DNA from 2 places in the Glutamicibacter soli genome. Region 1 is predicted to be linked to the other one. Evidence: predicted binding sites of a transcription regulator. Region 1 holds the regulator's gene; the other holds the start of a gene.

Region 1 (7,852 bases):
ACCAGCTGCCAGGCCCCACGCGGCAATGATCCACGACAGGTGCGCTTTCTGGTTCTTCAAGGAGATTGCTCCGCCGGCAAGAAATGCGCCGACCCCGAGGAGTACGATCGACCACATTCTAGAGAGTCTCCAGCCAGTTGCTCAGCAGCTTCTTGCCAGCTTCGCCAGACTTCTCCGGGTGGAATTGCACTGCCGACAAGGCACCGTTTTCAACGGCTGCGATGAATGGGGTTCCGTGGGTGGACCAGGTAACCTGCGGCGGAGTCATTGCCGGCTGGGTGACGTCGAATTCCCACTTCTGCACTCCATATGAATGCACGAAGTAGAAGCGCTCGTTTTCGATACCTGCAAAGAGCTTGGTGTTTTCCGGCGGACGAACGGTGTTCCAGCCCATATGCGGGATGACATCAGCCTGCAGCCGCTCTACGGTGCCTGGCCACTCGCCAATACCCGCCGTCTTGACGCCGTGTTCCACGCCTTCGTCGAAGAAGACCTGATGTCCAACGCAGATTCCGAGCACGGGCTTGCCGCCGGCGATACGGCGACCGATCCAGCGCAGTGCACCGAGCTTGGTCAGCTGGTCCATGACCGATGCGTAGGCGCCGACGCCGGGAACGACCAGACCGTCAGCCGCTTGGACCTTGTCCGCGTCTGCGGTCAGCTCTACCTCGGCTCCGGCGGCTTCAAGCGCACGCACTGCCGAGCGAACGTTGCCCGAACCGTAGTCCAGGACAACAACTTTCTTTTTTGCCACTTAAAGGGCACCCTTCGTGGATGGAATCTTGTCGCCCATGCGTTCGTCGTGCTCGACGGCTTCGCGCAAGGCACGGGCGAAGGACTTGAACTGCGCTTCGACGATGTGGTGCGGGTCGCGGCCCGAGAGCACCTCGATGTGGGCACAAATCTGCGCGTGGAACGTGATCGCCTCGAAAACGTGACGGGTCATCGAACCGGTGAAGTGTCCACCGATCAGATGGTATTCCTGGCCGGCCGGCTCGCCGCCGTGCACCAGGTAGGGGCGCCCGGAGACATCTACAACGGAGCGGGCTAGTGCTTCGTCCAGCGGTGCGTAGGAAGTGCCGAAGCGGCGGATACCCGCCTTGTTGCCCAGGGCAACACGCAGCACCTCGCCGATGGTGATCGCGGTGTCTTCCACTGTGTGGTGTACGTCGATATGGGTGTCGCCGGTTGCACGCACGGTGAGGTCGATCAGCGAGTGCTTGGACAGGGCAGTGAGCATATGGTCGAAGAACGGCACGGTGGTGCTGATCTCCGAGACGCCTGAGCCATCGAGATCCAGTTCAACGAATACCGAGGATTCGCTGGTGACTCGTTCCATACGGGCGCGACGTGCGCCAATCAATTCGGCAGACATGTCTTCCTTCGCTTGTCTTTTCTACTTCTGTGCGCTGAGCAGTTCGGTCAGCCGCTCCAAGAAGGCGGTGGTTTCGGCCTCAGTTCCCGCGGTGACTCGCAGGGTGCCGGCGATTCCGTTGTCACGGATGATGATTCCGGCGTCGAGAAGCCCCTGCCAAATGGCGTGGGGGTCGTCCAGGCCGCCGAAAAAGACGAAGTTCGAGTCTGAAACCGAAGGCTTCAAACCCAGCTCGGTCAAGGTGCTCACGATGCGGTCGCGCTGGGTCTTGATTTCTTCGACCTGTGCCAGCAGAAGGTCAACGTTCTTCAGCGCGGCAATGGCGGTCGCCTGGGTCACTGCAGAGAGGTGGTAGGGCAGGCGGACAAGCCGAATCGCATCGGTGACTTCCGGTGCCGCAGCCAAGTAGCCCACTCGGGCGCCAGCCAGGCCGAAGGCCTTGGACATCGTGCGGCTGACAATCAAGCGCTGGCGACCTCCGAGGAGGCTCAGTGCCGACTTGGTCTTGGCCAGTGAAAATTCAGCGTAGGCCTCGTCGACGATGACCATAGCGTTGGTCTCGGAGGCTGCCTCGTAGACAGCCTCGATGACATCCAGTCCCAATGCCGTGCCGGTTGGGTTGTTCGGAGAGCAGAGGAAAACGATATTCGGTGTGTGCTCGCGTACCTGCGCGGCAGCAGAGTCGGCCGAGAGAGTGAAATCATCGGCGCGTTGGCCGGCGATGTATTCGGTATCGGTTCCGCTGGCCAGCAGCGGGTACATGGAATAAGTGGGGCCGAAACTCATGACGCTTCGACCGGGGCCACCGAAGGCTTGCAGGATCTGCTGCAGGATCTCATTGGAACCGTTCGCGGCCCAAATGTTCTCGCGATCCAGATCGTGGCCCAGGTACTTGGCTAGGAGTTCACGCAATTCCACGAATTCACGATCCGGGTAGCGATTCAGCGTGGCCGCTGCCTTGGAGACTTCTTGAGCGATTGCATCAATCACGGTCTGCGGAAGCGGATGGGTGTTCTCATTGACATTCAGCTGAATTGGTACGTCAATTTGTGGCGCACCGTAAGGGGACAGCCCGCGGAGATTCTCACGCAAGGGCAGCTGACTCAATAGTTCACTGCGGACATTCACGTCATTAAGTCTAATGGCGCAGTCGTCGGTTCAAGAATTGGCGACAAACCTTGGTAACAATACCTGTCGCCATTTTGAGGGTTTGACCGGCTAGTTGGCCAACACCGGGATCTCCAAGGTGTCGCCAACGCGGATCTCGCTGGAGTCCAGTGCGTTGATCTCCGTGATATGCTCCATGGCCGCATTCACGTCGTAGCCTACGGCGTATTCACGGGCGAGATCCCACAACGAGTCGCCCGGGATGACGGTCACGGCCACGGTTTCAACACCTTGCGGCGAGTTGGACGCCGCCTGGGCACTTGAAGTGAACATGGTGATCAGGAATGCGGCGGCGATGGTCAGAATGAACACCGGGACCCCAACCAGCACGGCCCAGCCGCGACGATTGATGCGGATCTTCATGTGTTCTTTGGTGCGTTTCGAGTCAAGTGCGGCGGTTGCCATGACTATTCTCCTCAACAGTGGCATGATGCGAACCTGTCTTCGAATACTGTTTTCGAAGATGTGTTCGATTCTCGTATATCTTTTCTAACAGAACTTCGCGGAAATTGTCCAGACACTTTCGAACAAATCTTTGAAAGACTCCCTCACATCGACTAAGATTTCGAAGTAGAAGAGGAACGAATACATAACATCACTGGCTTCCGACAGTTAGGCATCCGCCCAGCTCACGACCGGTGATTAGGGAAGGCTAAAGGTCATGTCAGCTTCAGAGCGCACTCCCCGATCGAATGCACGTTCGCTGACGATCCGCCAGAAGAAAATTCTCGAGACCATCCAGCGCTCGATCGGAAAGAACGGCTATCCGCCGTCGATGCGCGAGATCGGCGACACCGTGGGCCTCAAGAGCCTGTCGAGTGTCACGCACCAGTTGAGCCAGCTTGAAAAGCTCGGCTACCTTCGTCGTGATCCACGCCGACCTCGTGCCATGGAGATCCTGCTGCCGCTGCAGCTCAGCGAGGATGCCGCAGCGGCCGAGGCGCCCAAGCCAGCGGAAGAGGCCGGCAAGGAAGATGCGAAGATCATTGAGCTGAGCACCTCCGCGGACACCACTATGGTGCCGCTGGTTGGCCGTATCGCCGCTGGTGGACCGATCCTTGCAGATCAGACGGTAGAGGACGTGTTCGCGCTTCCGCGCCAGCTGGTGGGCCACGGAGAGCTGTTCATGCTTCGAGTCTCAGGAGACTCGATGGTTGATGCTGCGATCTGCGACGGCGACTGGGTTGTTGTGCGTCGCCAGCAAACTGCGAACAACGGCGACATCGTGGCTGCATTGCTCGATGAAGAAGCTACCGTGAAGACGTTCCGGCAGCGCGACGGTCATACCTGGTTGTTGCCGCAGAATTCTCGGTACGAGCCGATCCTCGGTGATGCAGCGACCGTCATGGGACGCGTTGTATCGGTCATGCGTTCGCTCTAATCCGACAAATCGAAGAGCGCTGGGGTGCAGTTCAATATGACTGCGTCCCAGCGCTCTTTGCTTCGACACGGGCTCAGCCGTGCCGGCTTCCGCGGAATGAACCAATACCGATCTAGCGGTTCGGGTCCATCCGCTTGAGGACACCGGTGATGGTCTTCTTGTCCACGGTGGGCCACATCGGCGGCAACGAGGCCTTGAGGAAACTGCCGTAGCGTGCGGTAGCCATGCGTGAGTCGAGGATTGCCACGACGCCCTTGTCCGACACGGAACGAATCAACCGGCCAGCGCCCTGGGCCAGACGGATCGCGGCGTGGGTGGCCGAAACCTGCATGAAACCGTTACCGCCGTGCTTCTGCACGTCTTCGGTGCGGGCCTTGGAGATCGGATCGTCCGGACGCGGGAACGGGATCTTGTCGATAATAACCAAACGGCAGGAGTCGCCAGGCACGTCTACGCCCTGCCAGAGAGTCATGGTGCCGAAGAGACAAGTGTCCCGTTCCTCGGCAAACTGCGCTACCAGAGACTTCATGCTCGCATCACCCTGGCAGAGGATCTCGACGTCGAGGCGCTCGCGCAAGATCGCCGCCGCTTCTTCGGCAGAACGCTTCGAGGTGAACAGCGCCAACGCGCCGCCGCCCGAAGCCTTGATCAGATCCTCGATTTCGTCCAGGGTCTCGGCGGCAAGCTGCCTGCCGGGTTTGGGCAGGTGCTTGGCGACATACAAGATGCCCTGCTTCGGATAATCGAATGGGCTGCCGACGTCGATGCCTGTCCATGACGGTGCACCGGCACCCAGGAGCCCCAGTGAACCGGCCACCGAGTCGAATTGCGCGCCGATGGCCAAGGTGGCGCTGGTCAAGATGACGGTACGACCGTCAAAGAGTCCTTCGCGCAGTTTTCCGGCCACGGACAGCGGTGCCACGTTAAGTGTCGCCGGCTGGTTGTCATCCGCCTCGACATAGCCGCGGCCTTCGACAAATTCTCGCGGACGGGTCGTGTAGAGCACCTCCCGGCGGTCTTCGGCTTCGAGCATGCGGATGGCGTCGTCCATGACGGCCTGCATTTGCGACCTGGCGGTCTGGCGACCACCATCGGCCGGCGCGTTGGCTTCAGGCTTCGTCAATGCGAGAATGAGCCGGGCCTGTTCCACGATGTCGTTCAGGGCGATTCCCATGTCCTCGCGCAGGCCGGTCTGCAACAACCCGGTCGGTACGCCGGTCAAGGCCTTTTCAAGTCTGTTGGTGGCTTTGACCAATTCGTCAACGTTGACGGCGCAATGGCGCTTGGCCCCGCCCGCTGCGGTGAGCACCATACGAGCCGACAGTGCCCCTGAGACCGAGCTGGTGACGCGGTCCTGGAGCTCGTGGGCCTCATCGATGATGGCGACGTCGAAGTCCGGGAGCACCGACAGCCCTTCGAAGGCGGAGACCGCCAGCAGGGCGTGGTTGGTAATCACCACGTCGGATTCGGCGGCCCGGGCGCGGGCCATCTCTGAGAAGCATTCATCGGCCATAGGGCATTTCTGGGAGCCAAGGCACTCCATGGCGGACACCGAAACCTGTTTCCATGCCTTGTCGCTGACTCCGGGGACCAGTTCGTCCCGGTCCCCTGTGTCGGTGCGCTCGGCCCATTCGCGAAGCTTCATGACTTCGCTGGCCAGCGGGGAAAATGTCTGTCCCCTGGGCGCGGCGGGCTCATCCATGGAGAACAACGTGCCTTCGTCGTCTTCCGGGTATCCGCCGCCGAGCTTGTACTGGCAGAGGTAGTTGGAGCGGCCCTTGAGCAGGGCCACGTCCATGGGTCGCGAAAGCTTGCCTTTGAGAGACTCCAGGAGCCGAGGTACGTCACGTCCGACGATCTGCGACTGCAACGCCAAGGTTGCAGTCGATACGATTACCGGTTTGGCGCTGGTCTGGGCGTGTGCCAGTGCCGGGATCAGGTAGCCCATGGACTTGCCCGTACCGGTTCCTGCTTGCACCAGCAGATGCTCTTCGTCTTCCAGCGCCGATACAACGTGCTTGACCATTTCCTGCTGGCCGGCGCGCATGGCGCCGCCCATGGAAGTTACTGCGGCTTCCAGCAGGTCAAGGGCCTGCTCTTGCTTATCCATGAAGGTTGAAAGTCTCCAACTCTGCTGCCAACGATTCTCGTACCTTGACGATTAATCTGGTTCCGTTCTCCAGATGCTCGCTTTCAAGGATTTCAGACTCACTCTGATGAAGTTTCGCGATCAGATCCCCGCGGTTATATGGGATCAGCACTTCCATCTGCACTCCCGGGCGCGGAATTGAAGAGCTGACCTTCGCCAGAAGCTCCTTGATTCCCTCACCGGTGTGTGCCGAGACAACCACGGTGTTGGATTCGCGGTTTCGGACCCTTTCAATAACAAATGGGTCAGCCACATCAGCCTTGTTCAGCACGATGATCTCGGGAATGTTCAGCGCATCGACTTCGCCCAGCACCGTACGCACTGCCTGGATCTGGCCTTCCGGATCCGGATGCGAGGCATCAACAACGTGAAGAATCAGGTCGGAATCCGCAATTTCCTCCAGCGTCGAGCGGAAAGCCTCCACCAGCTGCGTTGGCAGGTTGGACACGAAACCCACCGTATCCGCCAGCGTGTAGGTCAGCCCGTCCTCGGTGGCCGCCTGCCGCACCGTGGGATCCAGGGTGGCGAACAGCGCGTTCTCCACCAAGACCCCGGCATTGGTCAGTCGGTTCAGCAGGGAGGACTTCCCGGCATTGGTATAGCCGGCAATGGCGACCGCGGGAACGTCGTTGCGGCGGCGGTTTGCGCGCTTGGCTTCTCGGGCCGGCTTCATCGCCTTGATCTCACGGCGCAATTTTGCCATGCGGTCGCGAATGCGGCGGCGATCCATTTCAATCTTGGTTTCACCCGGGCCACGCGAACCAATGCCGCCGCCCGCGGCGCCCACCCGGCCGCCGGCCTGGCGGGACATGGATTCGCCCCAGCCACGCAGACGCGGAAGCAGGTATTCCAGCTGGGCCAGTTCGACCTGGGCCTTGCCTTCACGGGACTTCGCATGCTGCGCGAAGATGTCCAGGATCAAACTGGTGCGGTCGATGACCTTGACCTTGACAACGTCTTCCAGCGCACGGCGCTGCGACGGGGCCAGTTCGGCATCGACAATCACGGTATCGGCGCCAGTGGAGGCTACGATCTCGCGCAACTCCATGGCCTTGCCCGAGCCCAGATACGTCGACGGGTCTGGCTTGCTGCGGCGCTGCACAACACCGTCGAGTACTTCCGAGCCTGCGGTTTCCGCTAGCGCTGCCAATTCGCGCAGCGAATTCTCCGCTTCGGTGACGCTTCCATCGGTCCAGACTCCGGCCAGCACCACACGCTCAAGGCGCAGCTGGCGGTATTCCACCTCGGTGACGTCTTCGAGCTCCGTAGAGAGGCCTGCAACGCGTCGCAGGGCGCGACGCTCGGCCAGGTCGTCCTGCTCACCGTCATAGGTGGAATAGCCGGAGGAAAAACGGTTCAGGGCGGTCGCCTGACCAGAGAAAATGGATTCATCATCGGATGCGAAATGCTGCACCTGAGGCCCCTGGGCCTCGTCTGCCGCAAGGATGCGGTCGATGGCGGCCTGAATCTGGGCGTCGTCCATCGACGATGAATCGTGTTCGTGTGACTCGGAGTTAGTCATGGTCTCCTTTGAAGTACTTCGCTTTCCAGAATAGTGCGGGGCACCCCCACTTCGCGACGTGGCGCGGTCGGTTTCAAGGTGTTCGTTGGTCATTGAGTATCCTTTGCAGAAATCGGTAGCAGCATTCGGTGCTGATGGTGATGCGGTTACGCAAACGCAAAGGCAAGGTGAAGACCCCAACACACCTGGGAGTCTGGAAAGTAGAAAAGACTTTGCCGCCTGCGGATTCCGCCGTCCGGGCGCGCAAGACCAGCGCCG
Region 2 (7,852 bases), 840 kb from region 1:
CTGTCGGCTGCAGGCATCCTCTCCGTGGTGGCCTCCGGCAACGCCGGCGACGTCACCGATGTGGGCGGCTCGCCGGGCAACTCCCGCAGCTCGCTCACCGTGGCAAACTCGGTCGGCTCGAAGCTCACCATGGACAAGATTCGCGTCGACGCCCCGGCAGATGTCGCCGGTGACGTGGCTGGCCAGTACTCTGCGAACTTCAATTACACCAACGCAGATCCTGCCGAGCTGACCGGCGAAGTTGTTATGGCCCCCTCGTCCAACGCCTTCGGTTGCAGCCCGTTCGAGCCCGGTTCGCTGAAGGGCAAGTGGGTCTGGCTGCAGTGGAGTGAAAACGGCGAATTCCCCTGCGGTTCCGCAGCTCGATTCAATAACGCGGAGGCTGCAGGCGCCACCGGTGTCCTGCTGGATTCCGAAGCCAACGTCTTCGACGCCGGCATCGCCGGCAACACGACCATCCCCGGCGCCCAGCTGACCTTGGATAATTCCACCAAGCTGCGCCCTGCCGCCGAGGCCGGAACGCTGAAGGTCACCCTCTCCCCCGACTTCGCCGGCGCGGCTTCCAGCCCTTCCGGTGTGCTCGATACCTTGAACTCGTCCTCGTCGCGAGGCGTGCATGGGTCCAACGGCATCGTGAAGCCGGATGTCGCCGCCATGGGTACCCAGATCGGTTCGGTCGGCGTGGGCACCGGCAACGGCGTCGCCGTCATGTCCGGTACGTCCATGGCCACCCCGCTGGTTGCCGGCATTGCAGCACTGGTGCTTGAGGACACGGATCTGACGCCGGCCCAGGCCAAGAGCATCGTGATGAACACCGCCGCCACCGACATCAAGGATGCCGACGGCGACGTCTACGGTCCGAACCGCGTGGGCGCCGGCCGCGTCATGGCAGACAAGGCCATCTCCACTCCGGCCTACGCCTACGCGTCCAAGGACTCGGATCTGACCAGCGTTGTCTTCGGGGTTGTCGAGCTTGAGGGCAAGAAGAAGTACAAGGCCAGCCGCGACATCACGGTGAAGAACACCAGCAAGAAGACCCAGACCTACGCGGTGAAGTATGTACCTGCCACCGAGATTCCGGGTGCCACCTACAGCCTCGACCGCCGTTCGGTGACTGTCGCCCCGGGCAAGAGCACCAAGGTCAAGGTCACCTTGCAGGTTGATCCGAAGCGTTGGGCCAAGACCATGGATCCAACCATGGACGCCCAGCAGTCGGGCCTCGACCGCGCGTGGCTGGCAGACGCCACCGGACGCGTAGAGCTGACCAGCAAGTCCGCGCCAACCCTGCGCGTGCCTGTCCAGGCTGCTCCGAAGCTAGTCGCCGACATGTCGGCCAAGGTCAAGAAGGTCAAGAACGGCAAGCACGATTCGGCTCTGGAACTTTCGCTCAAGGGTGATGACGTCATCGCGGGCCAGGGCCCAAGCCAAGTCTTCTCCCTGATGGGAGCCTTTGAACTGGGCGCTAGCAGCAAGCGCGGCCCGTCCTCGCTGGACGCCATTCCAGGCGCACGGTCGATGGACCTGCAGCACGTCGGTGCCTCGACCACAGCTCCGCGCACCGGTGTCGCCGACGGTCTGCTGAATGTCGGTATTTCGACCTACGCCAACTGGGCTCACCTGGCCGGCGGAACCGAGCTTGATGTCGAGATCGACACCAACAACGATGGCGAGGCCGACTTTGTCAGCTTCACCACCGCGATCGACGAGATCGATCTCGATCTGGTGGCAACCTTCGATTTGAAGACCCTCCAGCAGGTCGACCTGCAGCCGGTCAACGGCGTACTGGGCGATGTGGACACCAACAGCTTCGACACCAACACGGCAATCCTCCCGGTGTCGCTGGCTGCTCTGGGCCTGACCGAGAAGTCGTCGGACATCTCCTACCGCGTGGCGAGCTACTCCTGGTACAACACCAACGAGGAGGGTTCGATGGTTCCGATTGACGAGACCGGATGGGTCAAGTTCAATGTGACCGCTCCGAAGGTCGACTTCGGCGCAACCGGAACCTTGTTCACCGACCTGGACGACACCCGCCTGCCAGTCTCGGTTGCCCGCAACGCCAAGGATGCCAAGGCGCTGCTGCTGCACCTGCACAATGAGTCGGGCGAACGTGCCCAGGTGCTCAAAATCCGCTAGGACCGCAGGCTCCCAGCCAGCGTCCCAGCAATAGACCGGCCCGGACGGCTTCTTCGCGAGTAAGAAGTCGTCCGGGCCGCCGCCTGTTAAAAACGATTCCCCCGAGGTGCAGTCTGGCTATTTTCCTTCCAGCTTCTCCTCCAGCACCATCACCGCCGCCTCGCGGACCTGGGCAGCGAACTGCTTGTCGGATTTGGCTTCACGAGCCAGCGCCGCGGCCATCGTGACGGCGTCCGAAGTATTCACGCACAGCGGCACGGTGCCGCCGGCCGCAACGAATTTCACCGCACGCTGCCCCACCGAAACGCTCGACACCTGTTCCGCCTCGCACAGGTCATCGGAGATGACCAGTCCGTCGTATCCCAGCTTGTCGCGCAGCAACCCGGTGATCACCTTGGACGAAAATGGCGCGTCGTTCTTCCCATCGATCTGCGTGTAGCGGGCGTTGGAAACCATCACCCAGGACAGGTCCTGCGCAATCGCTTCCTTGAAGGGCTCAAGATCCTGGGACCCGGCGCCAACCGATGTGTCAGTGACGGAGCTTGAGGTGTCGGTATTCGCGGTGACTCGCCCCAGCCCCGGGAAGTGCTTGACCACCGGCTGGACACCTTCGGCCGCCAGCGCCTGGTTGATCGTCAGCACGTCCGCGGCGGCATCCGCGGCGTTGTTCGCATACTCGCGGCCGAAGTAGCCGATCGGGTCGTTGGCCGTGCCGATGCTGGAAGGAACCACATCGGCCACTGGCGCCAGGTTCACGTTGATGCCTGCCTCGGCCAGTTCGCCGCCAACGGCGGACATCCTTGATTTCAGCGTGGCCTGGGACCAGGCACCCTGTGTCAACGCAGTGGGCAGTTCGGTGAACCCGGGGCCCTGCAGGACTCGGACGAAGCCGCCTTCCTGGTCGGTGGCCACCCATACCGGCAGCTTGCCCGGGACATTCCGGTCCAGGGCGTCGGTGATTTTCCGGACCTGCGCCGCAGTTTGGGAGACCGAGAGCTGCGAGCGTCCGCGCAGGAAGACATTCGAGATACCCTGCTCCTCCAGCGCGGCGATCTGCGCTGCGCCGGCGCCGGTGGCTGGAACACCGGCCATCACCAGGCTGGCCGCCTGGTCATCCAGAGTCATCTCATCAACCAGCGCCTCGGCCTGCTCCCGCACGCCGGATCCGCCAGCGGGCGTCGAGGACTCGGTGCCCTGGCTGGATGGCGCTGAGCTCTGCTCCGGGCCTTCGGTCGGAGTGGAGGACGGCTGCGGGCTTGCGGACGCTGAGCTGCCCACCCCCGGTGCAGACGTTGCGGACGCGCTGGGGGTGGGGTTCTGGTTGCCGGGCTGGGCGGCGCTGCAGCCGCCCAGCACCAGGACGGAAAGCATACCCAGCGAAACAAGCCGGCGCGTACAAGGTGTCATGGGAACATTCTTCCATTCGATCCTGCGAGGAAACTTGGCTTGGCGGGCCGGGAATCTCAGGCCTTCACCAGGGGCAGCTCGTCCCACTCGGTGGTGTAGCGCTGGGAGATGTGCTCCCGCTTCATCGACCATGCCGGAGCCTGCGCGATCCCCGCGCGTCCAAGGCCAATGGCCTTGGCCCCGAATCGCGCCGAGATGTCCTGCACCACGCCCGAGACGTTCACCGGTTCGTGCTCCGGATCATTCCCGCCCTGGCCGAAGAGGTCCAGCTGCGCTTCGCCCGGGGAGTCGCTCAGCCCGGAGAGGATGACTCCGCCGCGCACATAGTCCACGCCGGTGTGCATCAGCCCGTTCATGGCGGCCACGGCCAGACGCGTCAGCAGGATCGGGTCGCGGGTGGGCTTGGGCAACCGCACCTGGGTGCTGGGGAAGGAGGCCTCCCCCTGGGCGAAGCGGCTGGTCCCGGCCATCACCGTCAGCAGCGACGCATAGCGGCCTTCCTTGGCCAGGCGCGCGGCGGCCTTCTGCGCGTAGATGGACATGACTTCTTCCATGGCTTCGCGGGTGCGCACCGGGGAGGAGAAGGATCGGGTGAACATGACCTGCCCCTTGTCGCTGCGCTCCTCGACCGGGCCGATGCACCGTTGCCCGTTGAGCTCGAACACCGTGCGTTGCAGGACCACCGAGAATTTTCGCCGGATCAGCATCGGGTCGGCTGCTTCGAGGTCCGCAATGGATTCGATGCCCATGCCGGCCAGCTTGGCGCCGGTCTTGCGCCCGACGCCCCAGACATCCGTGGCCGGCACCAGCGACTTGATCCGTGCGAGCACGTCCGGGTCCATGAGGTCCTGCACGCACACCCCGCCGAGGTTCGCATTGTGCTTGGCGACGTGGTTGGCGAACTTGGCCAGCGTCTTGGTCGAGGACACCCCGACACACACCGGGACCCCGATCAGGCGGTCGATGGACGAACGGATCTGCGCGGCCGTGGTGCGCACCTGTTCCAGGCCGCCCTCAAGTCCGACGAATGATTCGTCGATGGAGTACACCTCATGCCAGGTGCCGAAGCGGCCGAGCAATTCCATGACCCGCGCCGAGATGTCGCCGTAGAGTTCGTAGTTGCTTGAGCGCACGGCGAGGTTGTGGGTTTGCATGTAGCGCTGCACCTTGAAGAACGGCTCGCCGGTCCCGATGCCCAGGTCCTTGGCCTCCTGGGAGCGGGCCACCACGCAGCCGTCGTTATTGGAGAGCACCACAACCGGCCGGTTCATCAGCGAACGGTCGAAAACACGCTCGCAGGAGACGTAGAAGTTGTTGACGTCGACGAGCGCGACGTGGTCACCGAACATGGTGCAGGCACCTCGTGACCACTCCGAAGACGCTCACGTCGTCCCCCTCGGCGAGCACCACCGGCAGAGTGGACTCGTCGCACAGCAGCCCGACCCGCTGTCCGTCGATCTGCCAGCGGCGCACCAGCAGCTGGCCGTTGAGCGTCAGGACCACCACGGAGTTGTGGCGTACCGGCATCGAGCGGTCCACGATGATCTCGTCGCCGTCGTAGATTCCGGCGGACTGCATGGATCCTCCGCCCACGCGCATGATGAAGGTGGATACCCGGTCCTTGACCAGCAGGCGGTTCAGGTCGAATCCGCCGTCGAAATAGTCGCGGGCGGGGGAAGGAAAGCCCATCGCGGAGACCGCTTGCACGGGCCCCTGGCTGGCGCCTTCCGGCACGTACGGCTGCGCATCTGCCACCGCTTTCTCACCTGCTTCGATCCATCCCACGGAGAATTTATTCGCATAAACTTTCGAACAATTGGAATTGTACCCTGTTTGATCGACACCGTGCCGACGACTATTTGTGAAGCCCGAAATGGCCAGGGCACACGGCTGCACCTACGCTGGGAGAGCGCGGCATCCGCAGCCCGCACCGTTCCAGCCAAGGAGTACCGTGAAAATTCTGCTGATCAGCTGCGGCGACGTGGCCACCGAAGCCGGGCTGCGCTTCGCCGCCCTCGGCCATGAGGTGACCGGATGGCGCCGGAACAGCTCCAAGCTGCCCGCGCCGCTGCACGGCCAGGACGTCGATTTGCAGGGCGACGAGCCCTGGCCGCGGATCGACCCGGAAACCCGGATCGCGGTGCTCACCCCGGTGCCTGCCAGCCGCGACGTGCCGGGCTACGAGCGGGCCTACCTGCAGGTGGCCGGCAAGCTGGTCGCCGCACTCAAGGAGCAGGCGCCGCAGCTTGAGCGCATCATCTATGTTTCCTCCTCGGCGGTCTCCGGCGGAGACCACGGAGACTGGGTGGACGAGTCAACTCCTTCGGAACCCAACCGCGAAACCTCGGTGGTGCTGGCCCGCACCGAGCAGGCACTGCTCGATTCGGGACTGCCGGTGACGGTGCTGCGCGCTTCGGGCATCTACGGCCCGGGACGCAACCACCTGATCACCCAGGTGCGCAACGGCACCGCACGGCTGCCTTTCGGATCGCACTGGACCAACCGCATCCACCGCGACGACCTGGCCCGGGCCATCGTCCATGTGGCGGAACTGGGCGACCTCGCCGAGCAGCTGTATCTGGTGACCGACAACGAACCGGCGCAGCTGGAGGACATCTTCACGTTCCTGGCCGGCGAGCTGGACCTGCCGATTCCCCCGGCGGCCGCCGAACCCGCCGCCCGGCGCGCCGCGGACCGCAGGATCGATAACTCCAAGCTGCTGTCCACCGGCTTCACGCTGGCATTCCCCGGGTACCGCGAAGGCTACCGCTCGGTGCTGGCCGGGGAATCATCGCGCCACCCCTGAGCAGCGGTTAAACGTAAACGAACCGGCTTGCACGACCTGAATGGGTGCGTGCAGGCCGGTTCGCCTTTTCACGTTCCGGGTGTGGACCGAAACGGGCTAGAAACCCTTGCGCAGCGGGTTGAAATGGCGGGAAATGGCCGGTGCGGCCTGGCCGGTGATCTGGGCGGCAAGGATCTTGCCGGTCAGCGGGCCGAGGGCGACGCCCCACATGCCGTGCCCGCCACCGACCGAGACGCGCGAGGAGGAGGTCTGGCCAACCAGCGGCAGGCCGTCAGCGGTGCACGGGCGTCCGCCGACCCATTCTTCCTTGCGGTTCTCCCAGTTGATTCCCTTGTAGACCGGGGTGGCCGCGGCCACGATGGCCTCGATGCGCTTCGGTTCCAGCTTGTGGTTGACGTCGCGGAACTCCATGGTGCCGGCCACGCGGAAGCGGTCGCCGAGCGGGGTGCAGGCCACGCGCTGGGACGGGAAGTAGATCGGGTGGGTCGGCATGCTCTCCGGTTCCACGGTGAACGAGTAGCCACGGCCTGCCTGGACAACCACCTTGACACCGAACTTGGCCGCCAGGTCGGTCATCCATGCGCCGGTTGCCAGCACCACGTGGTCGGCGGTGATGGCGCGGCCCTCGGAACCGATCACGGTGACCGATCCGCCGTTGTCGCGCACGTCGGTGACGTTGAAGGCGCCGATGATGTCGCCGCCACGGGCGACCACAGACTCGGCGAGCGATTCCATGAACTTCGGCGGGTTCAGGTAGCGCTGGCCCTTGATGGCGATGCCGGCGGCAACGTTGTCCGACAGGGTCGGCTCGATGCTGCGCAGCTGGTCCCCGGAAAGCAGGTCGAAGTCGACATGGCCACCGGTCTTGTGGATCATCTCGAACTCATGCAGCAGCGCGTCGCGGTCCTTCATGGAAACGAAGCCGGTCAGGAACGGGTCTGCAGGCTTGGTCAGCTCGCGGGCGCCCGGTCCCGCGGAGGTGTCTTCGGCGATTTCGTCGAATGCGTCCAGGCCGGTGTGGCCCACCTCGGAGAAGATGCGCATGGCTTCTTCCCACTTCTTCGGGGTCGAGTGCCAGGCGAAGCCGAGCAGGAAGCGCAGCAGCTTCCCATCGGCCTTCAGCGGAATGTAGAGCGGCGAAGCTGGATCCAGCATCATCTTCAGGCCGTTGGAGAACACCGACGGTTCGGCGATCGGCAGGGTCAGCGCCGGGGTCAGCCAGCCGGCATTGCCCCACGACGAGCCGGAGGCCACGCCGCCGCGGTCCACGACGGTCACCTTGACGCCGGCTTCCTGCAGGTACCAAGCGGTCGACAGGCCAACGAAACCTGCGCCGACAACTACAACATGATCAGGAACAGCTGCACCCATGATCCACACTCCTAAGTTTTCAGAGCCCCTCCACACGGGGCCGTCGCAACTCACTTTTGCGTGAAACAGGGCGAAAATCAACGAGTCCTGAGGATTCGACGGTGAGCGAGGACACACCAACCTGTGATCTGC

Evidence for each region. Region 1 encodes LexA, which represses DNA repair genes until DNA is damaged. Its sites were predicted from a motif close to TCGAACANNTGTTCGA; they were not measured.
Region 2: a site for LexA is predicted at 5,340-5,355, ahead of ACTX90_RS01840 (LexA family protein). Genes of this name have one in related genera too.

What each region holds. Positions count from the first base shown of each region.
Region 1 is NZ_CM125969.1:1,217,490-1,225,341, reverse strand. Features, by position in the region: gene ACTX90_RS05830 (CG2302 family histidine operon protein) at 1-117, opposite strand, end outside; gene hisH (imidazole glycerol phosphate synthase subunit HisH) at 119-754, opposite strand; gene hisB (imidazoleglycerol-phosphate dehydratase HisB) at 755-1,375, opposite strand; gene ACTX90_RS05815 (histidinol-phosphate transaminase) at 1,397-2,503, opposite strand; gene ACTX90_RS05810 (LysM peptidoglycan-binding domain-containing protein) at 2,594-2,947, opposite strand; gene lexA (transcriptional repressor LexA) at 3,204-3,923, shown strand; gene ACTX90_RS05800 (ATP-dependent DNA helicase) at 4,036-6,033, opposite strand; gene hflX (GTPase HflX) at 6,026-7,594, opposite strand.
Region 2 is NZ_CM125969.1:375,384-383,235, reverse strand. Features, by position in the region: gene ACTX90_RS01855 (S8 family serine peptidase) at 1-2,136, shown strand, start outside; gene ACTX90_RS01850 (glycoside hydrolase family 3 N-terminal domain-containing protein) at 2,254-3,543, opposite strand; gene ACTX90_RS01845 (Y-family DNA polymerase) at 3,600-4,892, opposite strand; gene ACTX90_RS01840 (LexA family protein) at 4,882-5,298, opposite strand; gene ACTX90_RS01835 (NAD-dependent epimerase/dehydratase family protein) at 5,495-6,349, shown strand; gene ACTX90_RS01830 (NAD(P)/FAD-dependent oxidoreductase) at 6,446-7,720, opposite strand.